Regions from separate parts of the Streptomyces sp. NPDC033180 genome, predicted to be linked through region 2. Evidence: riboswitches for the same ligand, from Rfam matches in the RefSeq annotation. Region 2 holds a riboswitch; the other holds the start of a gene.
The links. Region 2 has a riboswitch for glycine ahead of gcvT (glycine cleavage system aminomethyltransferase GcvT). Riboswitches for the same ligand answer to the same signal wherever they lie in the genome.
Positions count from the first base shown of each region.

Region 1: another riboswitch for glycine. It lies ahead of gcvP (aminomethyl-transferring glycine dehydrogenase); the one in region 2 lies ahead of gcvT (glycine cleavage system aminomethyltransferase GcvT).

Region 1 covers NZ_JBVIPU010000013.1:5,981-13,598, forward strand. Annotated here, with positions in the region: gene ACZ5WE_RS28735 (FHA domain-containing protein) at 1-741, shown strand, start outside; gene ftsR (transcriptional regulator FtsR) at 758-1,501, shown strand; gene ACZ5WE_RS28745 (bifunctional nuclease family protein) at 1,555-2,028, shown strand; gene ACZ5WE_RS28750 (MerR family transcriptional regulator) at 2,200-2,823, shown strand; gene ACZ5WE_RS28755 (DNA polymerase IV) at 2,895-4,310, shown strand; gene ACZ5WE_RS28760 (PRC-barrel domain-containing protein) at 4,320-4,700, opposite strand; glycine riboswitch at 4,845-4,942, shown strand; gene gcvP (aminomethyl-transferring glycine dehydrogenase) at 5,140-7,618, shown strand, end outside.
Region 2 covers NZ_JBVIPU010000011.1:41,253-48,870, reverse strand. Annotated here, with positions in the region: gene ACZ5WE_RS26475 (ABC transporter permease) at 1-419, opposite strand, end outside; gene ACZ5WE_RS26470 (enhanced serine sensitivity protein SseB C-terminal domain-containing protein) at 796-1,569, opposite strand; gene ACZ5WE_RS26465 (enhanced serine sensitivity protein SseB) at 1,709-2,536, opposite strand; gene ACZ5WE_RS26460 (AAA family ATPase) at 2,639-3,313, opposite strand; glycine riboswitch at 3,468-3,573, shown strand; glycine riboswitch at 3,574-3,707, shown strand; gene gcvT (glycine cleavage system aminomethyltransferase GcvT) at 3,743-4,876, shown strand; gene gcvH (glycine cleavage system protein GcvH) at 4,935-5,312, shown strand; gene glyA (serine hydroxymethyltransferase) at 5,336-6,598, shown strand; gene ACZ5WE_RS26440 (L-serine ammonia-lyase) at 6,790-7,618, shown strand, end outside.

The sequences.
Region 1 (7,618 bases), on a different contig from region 2:
GAGCGCCCGATGTTCCGTGACCAGGTCGGTGGGCCAGGCGGTGACATTTCGGGCGCGCAGGGCGCGTCGTCTGTTGACCCTGCCGGTCCGGGCCGCATAGGTTTCGGAGAACCGTCGACCTCAGGTACGGGTGGAGGGTTCACCCCCGATCCGTACGCATCGAATGCCCCCGCGGGGCAGCCGCGGCAGGAGGATCCGTCCATGGCCCTGGTGTGTACGAGGTGCGGGAACCGCAACGCCGACGCGAGCCGGTTCTGCTCCAACTGCGGTGCGCCGCTGCGGGCCGGGGCCGCGCCGGAGCGTCCGTCCGAGACGACCTCGACCATCTCCATCTCGGGCCTCGAGGCCTACGACGCGGAGGTGACGGGGCAGACCGCCTCGCCCGCCCTCTCGCCGGAGGCCCAGGCCGCCGTTGACGCACTGCCGCTCGGCTCCGCGCTCCTCGTGGTGCGCCGCGGGCCGAACTCGGGCAGCCGCTTCCTCCTGGACGGCGAGCTGACCACGGCGGGGCGCCACCCGCAGAGCGACATCTTCCTGGACGACGTGACCGTCTCGCGCCGCCATGTGGAGTTCCGTCGCCTCGGGGACGGGTCCTTCACCGTCGCCGATGTGGGCAGCCTCAACGGCACGTACGTCAATCGCGAGCGCATCGACTCGGTCGCGCTGTCGAACGGCGACGAGGTGCAGATCGGCAAGTACCGGCTGGTCTTCTACGCGAGCCAGCGGGGCATCGGTATCTGATCTGTCAGGAAGGTCCATGCTTCAAACACCGAGGGGCGGTGCCGGCAACGGCACCGCCGCCGAGGACCGTCGGCTGATGAGCATCGGCGCCGTGTTGAACGCGCTGCGTGACGAGTTTCCCGAGGTCACGATCTCCAAGATTCGTTTCCTGGAGTCGGAAGGGCTCATCGAGCCGGAGCGCACGCCCTCGGGCTACCGGAAGTTCAGTCCTCAGGACGTCGAGCGGCTCGGTCACGTCCTGAGGATGCAGCGGGACCACTATCTGCCGCTCAAGGTGATCCGGGAGCACCTGGACGCCTTGGAGCGCGGTGAGCGGGTCTCCACGCCCTCTCTGGGGCAGCCGCGCGAGCCCGGTGATGCCTGGGGCGTGAGCGACACCGGGGAGCCCACTGCCGCCCGTGTGGGCCGTGCGGAGCTGCTTGCCGCCGCCGAGATCGACGCGGAGCAGCTCGCCGACTGGGAGACGTACGGGCTCATCGTGCCCTTGCCGGAGGGTGGTTACGACGCGGAGGCCGTGACGGTCGCCGCGCTCGTCGTGGAACTTGGGCGATTCGGTATCGAACCCAGGCATCTGCGCGCCATGAAGTCGGCGGCCGAACGTGAGGCCGGCCTGGTCGACCAGGTCGTGGCTCCGCTGCGCCGGCACCGCAATCCGCAGACCAGAGCCCATGCGGAAGCCCGTACGAAGGAACTCGCCGGGCTGACCGGGAAGCTGCATTCTGCACTGGTGCAGACCGCGCTCGGGGTGCGGTTGCCCTGACTCGGAGGGTGCCCGACTACCCAAACCGGCCGGGCACGTCCTAGGGTTGCTGTGTGAACGAGCTCGACGTCGTAGGTGTCCGGGTGGAAATGCCCTCCAACCAACCGATCGTGCTCCTGCGTGAAGTGGGAGGCGATCGCTACCTCCCCATCTGGATCGGACCAGGGGAGGCGACCGCGATCGCCTTCGCACAGCAGGGGATGGCGCCCGCACGGCCGCTGACCCACGACCTGTTCAAGGACGTGCTGGAGGCGGTGGGTCAGGAGCTCACCGAAGTGCGCATCACGGACCTCCGAGAAGGGGTCTTCTACGCGGAACTGGTCTTCGCCAGTGGAGTCGAGGTGAGCGCCCGGCCTTCCGACGCCATAGCGCTCGCGCTGCGCACCGGAACGCCGATCTACGGCAGCGACGGTGTCCTCGACGACGCGGGCATCGCCATTCCGGACGAGCAGGAGGACGAGGTGGAGAAGTTCCGCGAGTTCCTCGACCAGATCTCGCCCGAGGACTTCGGCACCAACAGCCAGTAGGCCGTCAGTTCCCGAGGGATCGGCGGACCATTCGGCTAGCCTTTCCCGGCGGTGCGGCACAGCAAACCACTCTTAGGGTGATTATCACTCGGCGTGCCGAGTGTGGCGATCGTTGACGAGCCCCTGGCGACTGCCTACCGTCGTGAAGGCAGGTCAAGGACGGAGGTCGGCGTGAGAAGCAGCGGCGACGGTACGGCGATGGGCGGGCCGTATCCGCTTCAGAGCAGCGCGGCCGGTCACTCTCCGAAGAGGCCGATGGCGGTTCAGGGGAGCGGGGACGCCACGTCCGGACAGTCCGAACAGGAACAGATCGGTTACCGGGGGCCGACCGCGTGCGCGGCCGCCGGCATCACGTATCGACAACTCGACTACTGGGCCCGTACGGGTCTGGTGGAGCCCAGTGTGCGGTCCGCGGGTGGATCGGGGACCCAGCGGCTCTACAGTTTCCGGGACGTCGTCGTTCTCAAGATCGTGAAGCGGTTCCTCGACACCGGCGTGTCCCTGCAGAACATCCGGACCACGGTCCAGCACCTGCGGGACCGCGGTTTTCAGGACCTGGAGCGGATGACGCTCATGAGCGACGGCGCGACGGTCTACGAGTGCACGTCGCCCGACGAGGTCCACGAACTGCTCCAGGGTGGCCAGGGGGTCTTCGGGATCGCGGTGGGTGTCGTGTGGCGGGACGTGCAAGCCGCGCTTTCGCAGCTGCACGGGGAGCGGATCGACACCGGCGAGACGCTGGTGCGGCAGAACCCCGCCGACGAGCTGGCCAGGCGGCGCAACAGGGCCGTGTGAGGCGGCCACGACCGTCGCCGGCCGCCTTGGGTGCGGGGGCGTTGTCAGTGGCGTAGGGCAGCATCAGAGGTGTGAGAACCGCGCCCACGATTCTGCATCTCGACATGGATGCCTTCTACGCGTCTGCCGAGCAGGCCGCGAAGCCGAGTCTGCGCGGGAAAGCCGTGGTCGTGGGCGGGCTCGGGCCGCGAGGCGTGGTGGCCACGGCCTCGTACGAAGCGCGGAAGTTCGGGGTGCACTCGGCGATGCCCATGGGGCAGGCGCGGCGGCTGGCTCCCAACGCCGCCTATCTGGTGCCGCGCTTCGGCCTCTATCGCGAGATCAGCGACCAGGTGATGACGCTGCTGCGGGAGCTGTCGCCGCTGGTGGAGCCGCTCAGCCTGGATGAGGCCTTCGTCGATCTGGAGGCGGGAGGGGTGGCCGACGACCAGGCGTCCGCGCTGGTGGTGGGCGAGCGGCTGCGCGCGGACATCAAGGCGGTGACGGGGCTCGCGGGGTCGGTCGGGCTCGCCGCGTCCAAGATGCTGGCGAAGATCGCCTCGGAGGAGGCCAAGCCGGACGGCCTGCGGCTGATAGTGCCCGGGACCGAGCGGGAGCTCCTGGCGCCGATGCCGGTCCGGACCCTGCCCGGTGTGGGCCCGGCCACCGGCGACCATCTGCGGCGGGGCGGGATCACGACCGTGGGGGAGATCGCGGAGGCCGGCGAGGACGAGCTCGTACGGCTCCTCGGGAAGTCGCACGGGAGCGCGCTGTACGCGATGGCGCTCGCACGGGACGAGCGGCCCGTGGTGGCGGAGCGGGAATCCAAGTCGGTCAGCGTCGAGGACACGTATGACGTGGACATCCATGACCGGGTACGGGTCAGGGGCGAGGTCGCGCGGCTCGCCGACCGGTGTGTGGAGCGGCTGCGGGCCGCGGGGCACTCGGGGCGGACCATCGTCATCAAGGTGCGGCGGTTCGATTTCTCGACGCTGACGCGCTCCGAGACGCTGCGTGGGCCGACGGACGACCCCGGGGTGGTGCGGGAGGCCGCCGCGCGGCTCCTGGAGTCCGTGGACACCACCGGAGGCGTGCGGCTCCTCGGGGTGGGGGTCACGGGGCTCGCGGACTACACGCAGGAGGACCTCTTCGCCCAGGCCCAAGCCCAGGCTCAGGCCGAGGCCGAGGCCGAGCAGGTCCAGGAGACGCAGCGTGAGGCCGAGGCGGAGCGGGCCGAGGATCTCGCAGAGAAGCCCGTGGGCGAGACGGTGGAGGAGCCGGTCGTGCCGGCCGAGCGGCGGTGGGCCGCCGGGCACGATGTGCGGCATGCCGAGTACGGGCACGGATGGGTGCAGGGCAGTGGCCTGGGGCGGGTCACGGTGCGCTTCGAGACGCCGGAGTCGTCGGCGCCGGGGCGGGTGCGGACCTTCCGTACGGATGATCCGGCCCTGGAACCCGCGGAGCCGCTGCCCCTGGTGGCGTCTCCTGAGGAGCGGGAGCGGCGGTGATGCCGGCCGTCAGGATTCTCCCTTGCCGGCGATCTTGCCGAAGTCCTGGTCCGGGGGTGGAGACGACTCGGGTGGTGTGATGTCCAGGCCGTAGTGGTGGTAGAGCTGCAGTTCCTGTTCGGGGGAGAGGTGGCGGCCGACGCCGAAGTCCGGGGCGTCCTTGATCAGGGAGCGTTCGAACGGGATGCGCAGGGTGCCGTCGCTGGTGAGTTCGCTGGGCTCCAGGGGGACGAACGTGTCCCGGCTGAACAGACCCGTGCGTATGGCCGCCCACTCCGGGGCGCCGGTGGCGTCGTCGAGATAGACCTCGTCGATCGTGCCGATCTTGGCCCCGTTCCGGTCGAACGCCTTCCGGCCGATCAGGTTGCGCGGATCGATATCGGTCTGCACGGGCCCTCCAACTGGTCGAGGCATGTCGAAGTGGGGCGTAACTCATCCTCGTTCGTTCGTCATCACTACGAAAGAGCACTTCGGGGCAGGCGGCCACTCGAGGGATCGGCCGTGGTCCTCGCTGGTAGGCTGGCGCTTGGCTGCTGACCCCGTGCGGGAGAGCTCTCCGGTCAAGACACCGGAGGCGCCGAAGGAGCAACTCCTCCCCGGAATCTCTCAGGCCCCCGTACCGCACGGACGAGGTCACTCTGGAAAGTAGGGCGGGCGTCGGGCGGGCACGTTCGGACCCCTTCCTCACCGACGGTGAAAGCCGGTGCGACGCCTCTCGCGGGGCATGGACCGGTGAAACTCTCAGGTTGAGATGACAGAGGGGGAGGCCGTCCGGGTACCCGTGCCGTGGTGCCCCTCGCAGGTCGCGTCAGACCAGGAGGCCTCCGCAATGACCGCCACCCCTCGCATCCCGCTCTCCCAGCTCGAACAGGGCATTCCCTTCGAGCAGCGGCACATCGGTCCCGACGTGGAAGCACGGGCCAAGATGCTCGCGCAGGTCGGATACGGCTCGCTCGACGAGCTGACCGCGGCCGCCGTGCCGGATGTGATCAAGAACACCGAGACGCTGAACCTGCCCGGGGCGCGTACCGAGGCCGAGGTCCTCGCCGAGCTGCGCTCGCTCGCGGACCGTAACCAGGTTCTCGATTCCATGATCGGGCTCGGTTACTACGGGACCTTCACGCCGCCCGTGATTCTGCGGAACGTCATGGAGAACCCGGCGTGGTACACCGCCTACACGCCGTACCAGCCCGAGATCTCCCAGGGGCGTCTCGAGGCGCTGCTGAACTTCCAGACCGTCGTCGCCGAGCTGACGGGGCTGCCCACCTCCGGTGCCTCGCTGCTCGACGAGGGGACGGCCGCCGCCGAGGCCATGGCCCTGTCGCGGCGTATGGGCAAGGTCAAGAACGGTGTCTTCCTCGTCGACGCGGACGCGCTGCCGCAGACGATCGCCGTCATTCGGACCCGCGCCGAGCCGACCGGTGTCGAGGTCGTCGTCGCCGATCTGAGCGAGGGCATCCCGGCCGACGTCGCCGAGCGCGGTGTCGTCGGCGTGCTGATCCAGTACCCCGGCGCCTCCGGTGCCGTACGCGACATAAAGCCCCTCATCGAGCAGGCGCACGAGCTCGGTGCCGTCGTCTCCGTCGCCGCCGACCTGCTGGCCCTGACGCTGCTCACCTCGCCGGGTGAGCTCGGCGCCGACATCGCCGTCGGCACCACGCAGCGCTTCGGCGTCCCGATGGGCTTCGGCGGCCCGCACGCCGGTTACATGGCGGTGCGCGAGAAGTTCGCGCGCAGCCTGCCGGGGCGGCTCGTCGGTGTCTCCGTGGACGCGGACGGCAACAAGGCCTACCGGCTCGCGCTGCAGACCCGCGAGCAGCACATCCGCCGCGAGAAGGCCACCAGCAACATCTGTACCGCTCAGGTGCTGCTCGCCGTGATGGCCGGAATGTACGCGGTCTACCACGGGCCCGAGGGTCTCAAGGCCATCGCACGGCGTACCCACCGCTACGCGACCGTGCTCGCCGCAGGACTCACCGCGGGCGGGGTCGAGGTCGTGCACGGCGCGTACTTCGACACCCTGACCGTGCGGGTGCCCGGCAGGGCCGACGAGCTCGTGGCCGCCGCCCGCGAGGGTGGCGTCAACATCCACCAGATCGACGCCGACCACGTCTCGCTGGCCTGCGACGAGACCACCACGCGCAAGCAACTGACCGCGATCTGGACCGCGTTCGGTGTCGAGGGCGACGTCGAGGCGCTCGACGCGGAGACCGCGGACTCGCTCCCGGCCGGTCTGCTGCGTGACGACGAGTACCTGACACACCCCGTCTTCCACCAGTACCGCTCCGAGACCGCGATGCTGCGCTACCTGCGCAAGCTGGCCGACCGCGACTACGCGCTCGACCGGGGCATGATCCCGCTGGGCTCCTGCACCATGAAGCTCAACGCGACCACGGAGATGGAGCCGGTCACCTGGCCCGAGTTCGGGCAGCTGCACCCCTTCGCGCCCGCCCAGCAGGCGCAGGGCTATCTGACGCTCATCCGTGAGCTGGAGGAGCGGCTCGCCGAGGTCACCGGTTACGACAAGGTCTCGCTGCAGCCCAACGCCGGTTCGCAGGGCGAGCTGGCCGGACTGCTCGCCGTGCGCGGCTACCACCGCGCCAACGGCGACGAGCAGCGCACCGTCTGCCTCATCCCGTCCTCCGCGCACGGCACCAACGCCGCGAGCGCCGTGATGGCCGGCATGAAGGTCGTCGTCGTGAAGACCAGCGACGACGGCGAGATCGACGTCGAGGACCTGCGCGCCAAGATCGAGAAGCACCGCGACGAGCTGTCGGTGCTGATGATCACGTACCCGTCGACGCACGGTGTGTTCGAGGAGCACGTCGCCGACATCTGCGCCCAGGTGCACGAGGCGGGCGGCCAGGTCTACGTCGACGGGGCGAACCTCAACGCCCTGGTGGGCCTCGCCCAGCCCGGCAAGTTCGGTGGCGACGTCTCGCACCTGAACCTGCACAAGACCTTCTGCATCCCGCACGGCGGCGGTGGCCCCGGCGTCGGCCCGGTCGGTGTGCGTGAGCACCTCGCGCCGTTCCTGCCCAACCACCCGCTGCAGCCCGCCGCGGGCCCCGAGACGGGCGTCGGTCCGATCTCCGCCGCGCCGTGGGGCTCGGCCGGAATCCTGCCGATCTCCTGGGCGTACGTACGGCTCATGGGCGGCGAGGGCCTCAAGCGAGCCACACAGGTCGCGGTGCTCTCTGCGAACTACATCGCCAAGCGCCTCGAGCCGCACTACCCGGTGCTCTACACCGGCCCCGGCGGGCTCGTCGCGCACGAGTGCATCATCGATCTGCGGCCGCTCAGCAAGG
Region 2 (7,618 bases):
CCGAGCACCACGGCCACCACCGCGGCGAGGAACGCCACGAGCAGGGAGATCCGGGCGCCGTAGACGATCCGGCTGAAGACGTCGCGGCCCTTGTTGGGCTCCACCCCGAAGAGGAAGTCCGAACTCATGCCGCCGAACGCGCCCTTGGGCAGGTTCGTGAGGTCTTCCAGCTCGTCCTGATGGAACTCGTTGGGCGGGTGGCCCAGCAGGGAGACGATCAGGGGCGCGAAGACGGCGACAAGGACCAGGACGAGCACGGTGATGCCGCCGGCCAGGGCGACCTTGTCCCGCTTCAGGCGGTTCCAGGCGATCTGCTTGAGGGACCGCCCCTCGACCTTCTTCACCCCTGCATCAGCTGCGGGAGCGACGTCCGCTGTCGGGTCCGCGTCCGCAGGTGTGTCATGCAATGGTGCCGTCATCGTGGCAGGGACCCCTCTCAACCGGTGGTGACCGGCCCGCACTTGCCGCTGTAGCGACGTGATCAGTCCGTCGTACACAGGGGCGAAGCGCCCCTGGTGCGGGAGTCTTCATCGGGGTCGCGATCTGTTACCAGACTTGTCGGGGAATGGATGCGCAACCGTGATGCTGATCGAGGTGTTCCGTTATCCGGACGCACGTGAACGAGGGGCGAACACGGGGCAGTTGGGTCGCAAGGTGCCACGGGAGCCCATAGACCCCCTCCGCCATCAGAACGGACATCGTGACGGTCAGGGCAGGTATACGAGCCGCGGTGGCCGGTTCAGGGCCCCGCCGGAAGGGGCCGCGGCGCTGCCTGAGTACTGGTTGAGCGCTGCTTCAGTACTGCGCGGGGTAGCCGTACCCGCCCGCGGGAGCCGGGGCCGGCTGGGCCTCGCGGTCGTAGAACGGGCGGGCGTTGGCGCGCAGCCACATGGCGACCGGGTCGTATCCGTCGGACATCGCGACGGTCGACACGGGCAGGCCGTCGGGGACGGCGGCGATCGACTGCTGCATCATCGTGCGCACCCCGTCGACCGAGGCCGGCGAGGTGTCGTACACATCGAGGCCGATGGCCAGGTACGGGGCGCCGAGCGCGGGCTGCACCCAGGCGCGGCGCAGTGAGCGGACGGCGGGGGTGCGGTGCGCGTTCTGCGTGAGCAGGGCGTAGAACTGGGGGATCTCGATGGCCGGCTCGGTGAGCCGGAGCGGTCCCGCGGGCAGCAGGTCGAGGCCCGACGCGATGCGCCGCAGGTCGAGCCAGGGGATGCCGACGCCACCGCCGGGGGCGTGGGGGTTGAGCCAGAGGCCGTAGTGGTCGGGGTAGAGGGTGCGGGAGATGTCGAGTCCGCTGACCACTTCGTACGAGCGGTTCCAGCCACTGGCGGAGAGCTCCTGGGCGGAGGTCACGCAGGGCGCGTACCCGAGGCCCTCGACCTCCATGTTCCCGTACTGGGCGTCGGGGGATCCGGCCTGGCCGTGCCAGAGCAGCATCCACACCTGGTCGGCGGCGAGCGCCCGCAGGAGCGCCTCGTAGGCGTCATAGCGCCCCGGCGTCACCTGGCGCAGCATGTGCTCGACCTGCCCGGCCGCAGCCGTGCCCGACGCACTCACCCTTAACCGCCCCTTCGCGATGACCCGATGACCCTACGACCCGCCGACCCGGCGGACCCGGGTCATGAAACCAGCTTAAGCGGCGATCCTGACGCCGACTTGACGTACGGCACCCTCACACACGGACCTGCACATGTCCTTACACCTGTCCGTGCCCGTGTCCGTGCCCGTGTCCGTGCCCGTGTCCGGGAGCCCGGCCGAAGAAGGGCCGCACCCGCTCGCGCATCCAGTCGCCGACCGGATCCTGGGCGACGTCCAGCAGCACCAGGTTCACCGGCCAGGCCACCGGGGCCCGGCCGAGCGCCCGCCCCACCGCCTCCATCGGCAGGTCGCGCGCGTCGCCCTCCCAGGAGGTCAGTTCGACGCCGATGAACAGCGCGGGCGCGTCGCCCTCGACGCTCGCCAGGCAGCGGCGGGCGCTCAGGACGACCCCGGTGGCCTCGAACTCGTGGGCGGCGGCGGACAGGAAGTCCACCGGGTCCTCCTGCCAGTCCGGTTCGAAGAGGCGTACGCGGCCGCCGCTCGCGGGGCCGTCCAGCGGGGTGCGCCCGGAGCGGCAGAGCTCGGCGACGGCGGGCGGCGGCAGGGGCACGCCGACCGTGCCGTCCGGGTTGACTGCGATGCCCAGCTGCGGGGGCAGGCCGCGCGCGAACTCCACGGCGGGCGCCACGGTGCAGCCCATCCGGCCGCCGGTGGCGTGCTGGAACTGCTGCTCGGAGCTGAAGACGGGGACGTAGGCCTGGCCTTCGATCTCCAGCGTGGGCAGGTCCAGGGTGCCGCTGTCCGGGGCGCCGCCGTTCGGCAGCGGGACCCAGACGTGGCTGCGGCCGAGCACCTCGACGATGCGGGCCCCCGCAGATGTGTGGGGTGCGTCGGGCGTGCCCAGGGATGCCGCGAGTACCTCTTCGAGTTCGTTGCCCGGCCATCCTCCGTAGGGATGGGCGTGTGCCTGCGCCGGAATGTCCATCTGTCCAACCCCTGCTCTGTCCCGCTCTGCCTGCGGCACGACCCTAACGTGGCGGACGGCTCGTGACGGACGGCTCACGGCGGGCGGCTCACGGCGGGCGGCTCAGCGTCCGAAGCCGATGCCCCGCAGCACCCCGGCCGCCGTCCGGTCGAGGAGCACGGCCGAGCCGCAGCCGCGCGGCAGGTCGCCCCGCTCGGCGGCGCCGACGAGTCGGCCGACCGTTCTGCGGTGCCGCGCGAAGGCGTACCGCGACACGCCGCGACCGCGCGAGAGCTGCCCCTCTATGGCGGTGTCCGGCGGCACGTCGAGCAGCAACAGGTGCAGGGTCGTGCCGCGCCGCGCGGCCTCGCGGGCCAGCCAGCGGCGCACCCAGGCCTGGGTACCGCAGTCGTGCACCACGACGCCCTCGCCGGAGCGCAGGGCTCTGCGCAGGCCCGCATAGTGCGCGAGGCGGACCAGGGGGCGGTACACCGCGTACGGCAGCAGGCTCGGCATGCGCCGGGCCCAGCGGTCGCGGGTGTCCTGCGAGTCGATGCGCGGGCCCGCGACGGCTCTGCGCATCAGCGTGGACTTGCCGCTGCCGGGCAGCCCGGAGACGACGATCAGATCGCCCTCGCCGAACGTGAGGCGGTGCGGGCTGTGACCGGTCCGCTGCCGCAGGTCGCGGACGACGGCCGCCGGCAGGGCGCCGCAGCCCTCCCTGGAGGGGGCGGCTGCCTGTTTGGGCAGGGCCACCCCTGTGTTGGTCGCGTAGACGCTCGTCCTGCGCACCGTGATCGGCCTCCCCATAGCTGGTCACGTACCTGCTTACCGCAGCTTCCCCGGCAAGTGTAAAGAGAAGGTAATGCGGCACAAGGGCATTACTGGACTGGCACTGCCCTGTGACGTAGGCGCGTGCAATGATGTGCGCGCAAACTCCATACAGGCCGTTTGAATCCGCGCGGGAGAGTTCCCGGCAGCCGTCGTACGACGCGCCGGGGCGCCGAAGGAGCAAGTCCCTCCCTTGAATCTCTCAGGCCCCGTACCGCGCGGGCGAGGCACATCTGAAAAGCGGGCCGCCTGTGCGGCTCCACCCAAGGTGCAAGTCATGACCCTCCCCCTGTACGAGCAGTACGGGACGTACGAGCGGGTCGTGGTGAACCTCTCAGGTTTCGATGACAGATGGGGAGGATCGACCTCGCCCGTCATGCCCTGGGAGTTCCACGAATGAGTACCGCCCCCCGTCTGACCGCACTCGATGCCGTGCATCGCGCGCTCGGCGCGACCATGACCGACTTCGCGGGCTGGGACATGCCGCTCCGCTACGGCAGCGAGCGCGACGAGCACATCGCCGTGCGCACGAAGGCCGGTCTCTTCGACCTCTCCCACATGGGCGAGATCACCGTGGCCGGCCCCGAGGCCGTGGACTTCCTGAACTTCGCGCTGGTCGGCAACATCGGCTCCATCGGTGTCGGCCGCGCCCGCTACACGATGATCTGTGCCGAGGACGGCGGCATCCTGGACGACCTGATCGTCTACCGGCTCGGCGAGACCGAGGCCCCCGAGTACATGGTGGTCGCCAACGCCTCGAACGCCCAGGTCGTGCTCGACGCGCTCACCGCCCGCGCCGACGGCTTCGACGCGGAGGTACGCGACGACCGCGACGCGTACGCCCTGCTCGCCGTCCAGGGTCCCGAGTCCCCCGGCATCCTCACATCACTCACGGACGCGGACCTGGACGGTCTGAAGTACTACGCGGGCCTGCCGGGCACGGTCGCGGGCGTGCCCGCGCTGATCGCCCGCACGGGCTACACCGGCGAGGACGGCTTCGAGCTGTTCGTCGCCCCCGGCGACGCCGAGAAGCTGTGGGGCGCGCTGATGGAGGCGGGCGAGCCCGTCGGCCTGGTCCCCGCCGGGCTCTCCTGCCGCGACACGCTCCGCCTTGAGGCGGGCATGCCGCTGTACGGGCACGAGCTGACCGCGGACCTGACGCCCTTCGACGCGGGCCTCGGCCGGGTCGTCAAGTTCGAGAAGACCTCGCAGTCCGACACCTTCGTGGGGCGCGCGGCGCTCGCGGCCGCCGCCGAGCGCGCCGAGGCCGCTCCCCCGCGGGGGCTGGTCGGCCTGATCGCCGAGGGCCGCCGCGTCCCGCGCGCGGGCTTCTCCGTGGTCGCCGACGGCAAGGTCATCGGCGAGGTCACCTCCGGCGCCCCGTCCCCGACGCTCGGCAAGCCGATCGCCATCGCGTACGTCGACGCGGCGCACGCGACCCCCGGTACCGAGGGTGTCGGCGTGGACATCCGGGGCACGCACGAGCCGTACGCGGTCGTGGCGCTGCCGTTCTACAAGCGCCAGAAGTGATACCCCGCACAACAGCGTCGTTCACCAGCACTCCCCCGCGTACAGGAGAATTCAGGTCATGAGCAACCCCCAGCAGCTGCGGTACAGCAAGGAGCACGAGTGGCTCTCGGCCACCGAGGACGGTGTGGCGACCGTCGGCATCACGGAGCACGCGGCCAACGCGCTCGGTGACGTCGTCTTCGCCCAGCTCCCCGAGGTCGGTGACACGGTGACCGCGGGCGAGTCCTGCGGCGAGCTGGAGTCGACCAAGTCGGTCAGCGACCTCTACGCCCCGGTGACCGGCGAGATCGTCGCCGCCAACCAGGACGTCGTCGAGGACCCGTCGCTGGTCAACTCCGCCCCGTTCGAGGGCGGTTGGCTGTTCAAGGTGCGCATCACGGATGAGCCGGACGACCTGCTCTCCGCCGATGAGTACACCGCCTTCACCGCCGGCTGACCCATACCGATAGGGATCGTGTGATGTCGCTTCTCAACACCCCTCTCCACGAGCTGGACCCGGACGTCGCCGCCGCCGTCGACGCCGAGCTCCACCGCCAGCAGTCCACCCTGGAAATGATCGCCTCGGAGAACTTCGCTCCGGTCGCCGTCATGGAGGCCCAGGGCACCGTCCTCACGAACAAGTACGCCGAGGGCTACCCCGGCCGCCGCTACTACGGCGGCTGCGAGCACGTGGACGTCACCGAGCAGATCGCGATCGACCGGATCAAGGACCTGTTCGGCGCCGAGTACGCCAACGTCCAGCCGCACTCCGGCGCCTCCGCCAACCAGGCCGCTCTCTTCGCGATCGCCAAGCCCGGCGACACGATCCTCGGCCTGGACCTGGCGCACGGCGGCCACCTCACGCACGGCATGCGCCTGAACTTCTCCGGCAAGCAGTTCAACGTGGTCGCCTACCACGTCGACGAGGCCGGCCTGGTGGACATGGCCGAGGTCGAGCGCCTGGCCAAGGAGAACAACCCGAAGGTCATCATCGCGGGCTGGTCGGCCTACCCGCGTCAGCTGGACTTCGCGGAGTTCCGCCGGATCGCCGACGAGGTCGGCGCGTACCTGTGGGTCGACATGGCGCACTTCGCCGGGCTCGTCGCGGCCGGTCTGCACCCGAACCCGGTGCCGTTCGCCGACGTGGTCACCTCCACCACGCACAAGACGCTCGGCGGCCCGCGCGGCGGCGTCATCCTGGCCCGCAGCAAGGAGTTCGCGAAGAAGCTGAACTCCGCGGTCTTCCCCGGCTTCCAGGGCGGCCCCCTGGAGCACGTGATCGCCGCCAAGGCCGTCTCCTTCAAGGTCGCGGCGAGCGAGGAGTTCAAGGAGCGCCAGCAGCGCACCCTGGACGGCGCCCGCATCCTGGCCGAGCGCCTGGTGCAGGACGACGCGAAGGCCGTCGGCGTGGACGTGCTGTCCGGCGGCACGGACGTGCACCTGGTCCTGGTGGACCTGCGCAACTCCGAGCTGGACGGCCAGCAGGCCGAGGACCGCCTCCACGAGGTCGGGATCACGGTCAACCGCAACGCGGTCCCGAACGACCCGCGCCCCCCGATGGTCACATCGGGCCTGCGGATCGGTACGCCCGCGCTCGCGACCCGTGGCTTCCAGGAGGACGACTTCCGCGAGGTCGCCGACGTCATCGCCGAGGCGCTGAAGCCGGGCGACGTCGACACGGAGTCGCTCAAGGCCCGCGTGTCGGCCTTGGCGGCCAAGCACCCGCTGTACCCCAACCTGTAGCGGTTTCGTACGCTTTCCTTCGTACGAAACTTCGGGGCACCGCGCACACTGGACAGTGAAGACAGTGAGTGCGGTGCCCCGGCTCATGCCCCGCGTTCGCGCATTACCCGCACAGCCAATCGCAGCTTTTCGTAGTTCTCTGCACCACCCCGGCAGACAACGGCGTCTACCAACCACCATTGGAGTTTCTCGTGGCCCTCTCGGTCTTCGACCTGTTCTCGATCGGCATCGGCCCGTCCAGCTCCCACACGGTCGGTCCCATGCGCGCCGCCCGCATCTTCGCGAGCCGCCTCAAGAACGAGGGCCTGATGGCCCACACCACCGCGATACGGGCCGAGCTCTACGGCTCGCTCGGCGCGACGGGCCACGGCCATGGCACCCCGAAGGCGGTTCTGCTCGGCCTGGAGGGCGAGTCCCCGCGCTCGGTCGACGTGGAGTTCGCCGACGACCGCGTCGAGCAGATCAAGAGCACCGGCCGCCTCAACCTGCTCGGCATGCACGAGATCGACTTCGACTTCGACGAGGACCTGGTCCTGCACCGCCGCAAGGCCCTGCCGTACCACGCCAACGGCATGACGATCTTCGCGTACGACCATGAGGGCGGCCTCGTCCTGGAGAAGACGTACTACTCCGTGGGCGGCGGCTTCGTGGTCGACGACGACGCCGTGGCCGGCGAGAACCCGATCGTGCCGGACGACACGGTCCTCAAACACCCCTTCCGCACCGGCGACGAGCTCCTGCGCCTGGCCGAGGAGACCGGCCTGTCCATCTCCGCGCTGATGCTGGAGAACGAGAAGGCATGGCGCACCGAGGAGGAGATCCGCTCGGGTCTGCTCGACATCTGGGGCGTCATGCAGTCCTGCGTCTCGCGCGGCATGTCCCGCGAGGGCATCCTGCCGGGCGGCCTCAAGGTCCGCCGCCGCGCGGCCAACTCCGCACGGCAGCTGCGTGCCGAGGGCGATCCGCTGGCACGCTCCATGGAGTGGATCACGCTGTACGCGATGGCGGTGAACGAGGAGA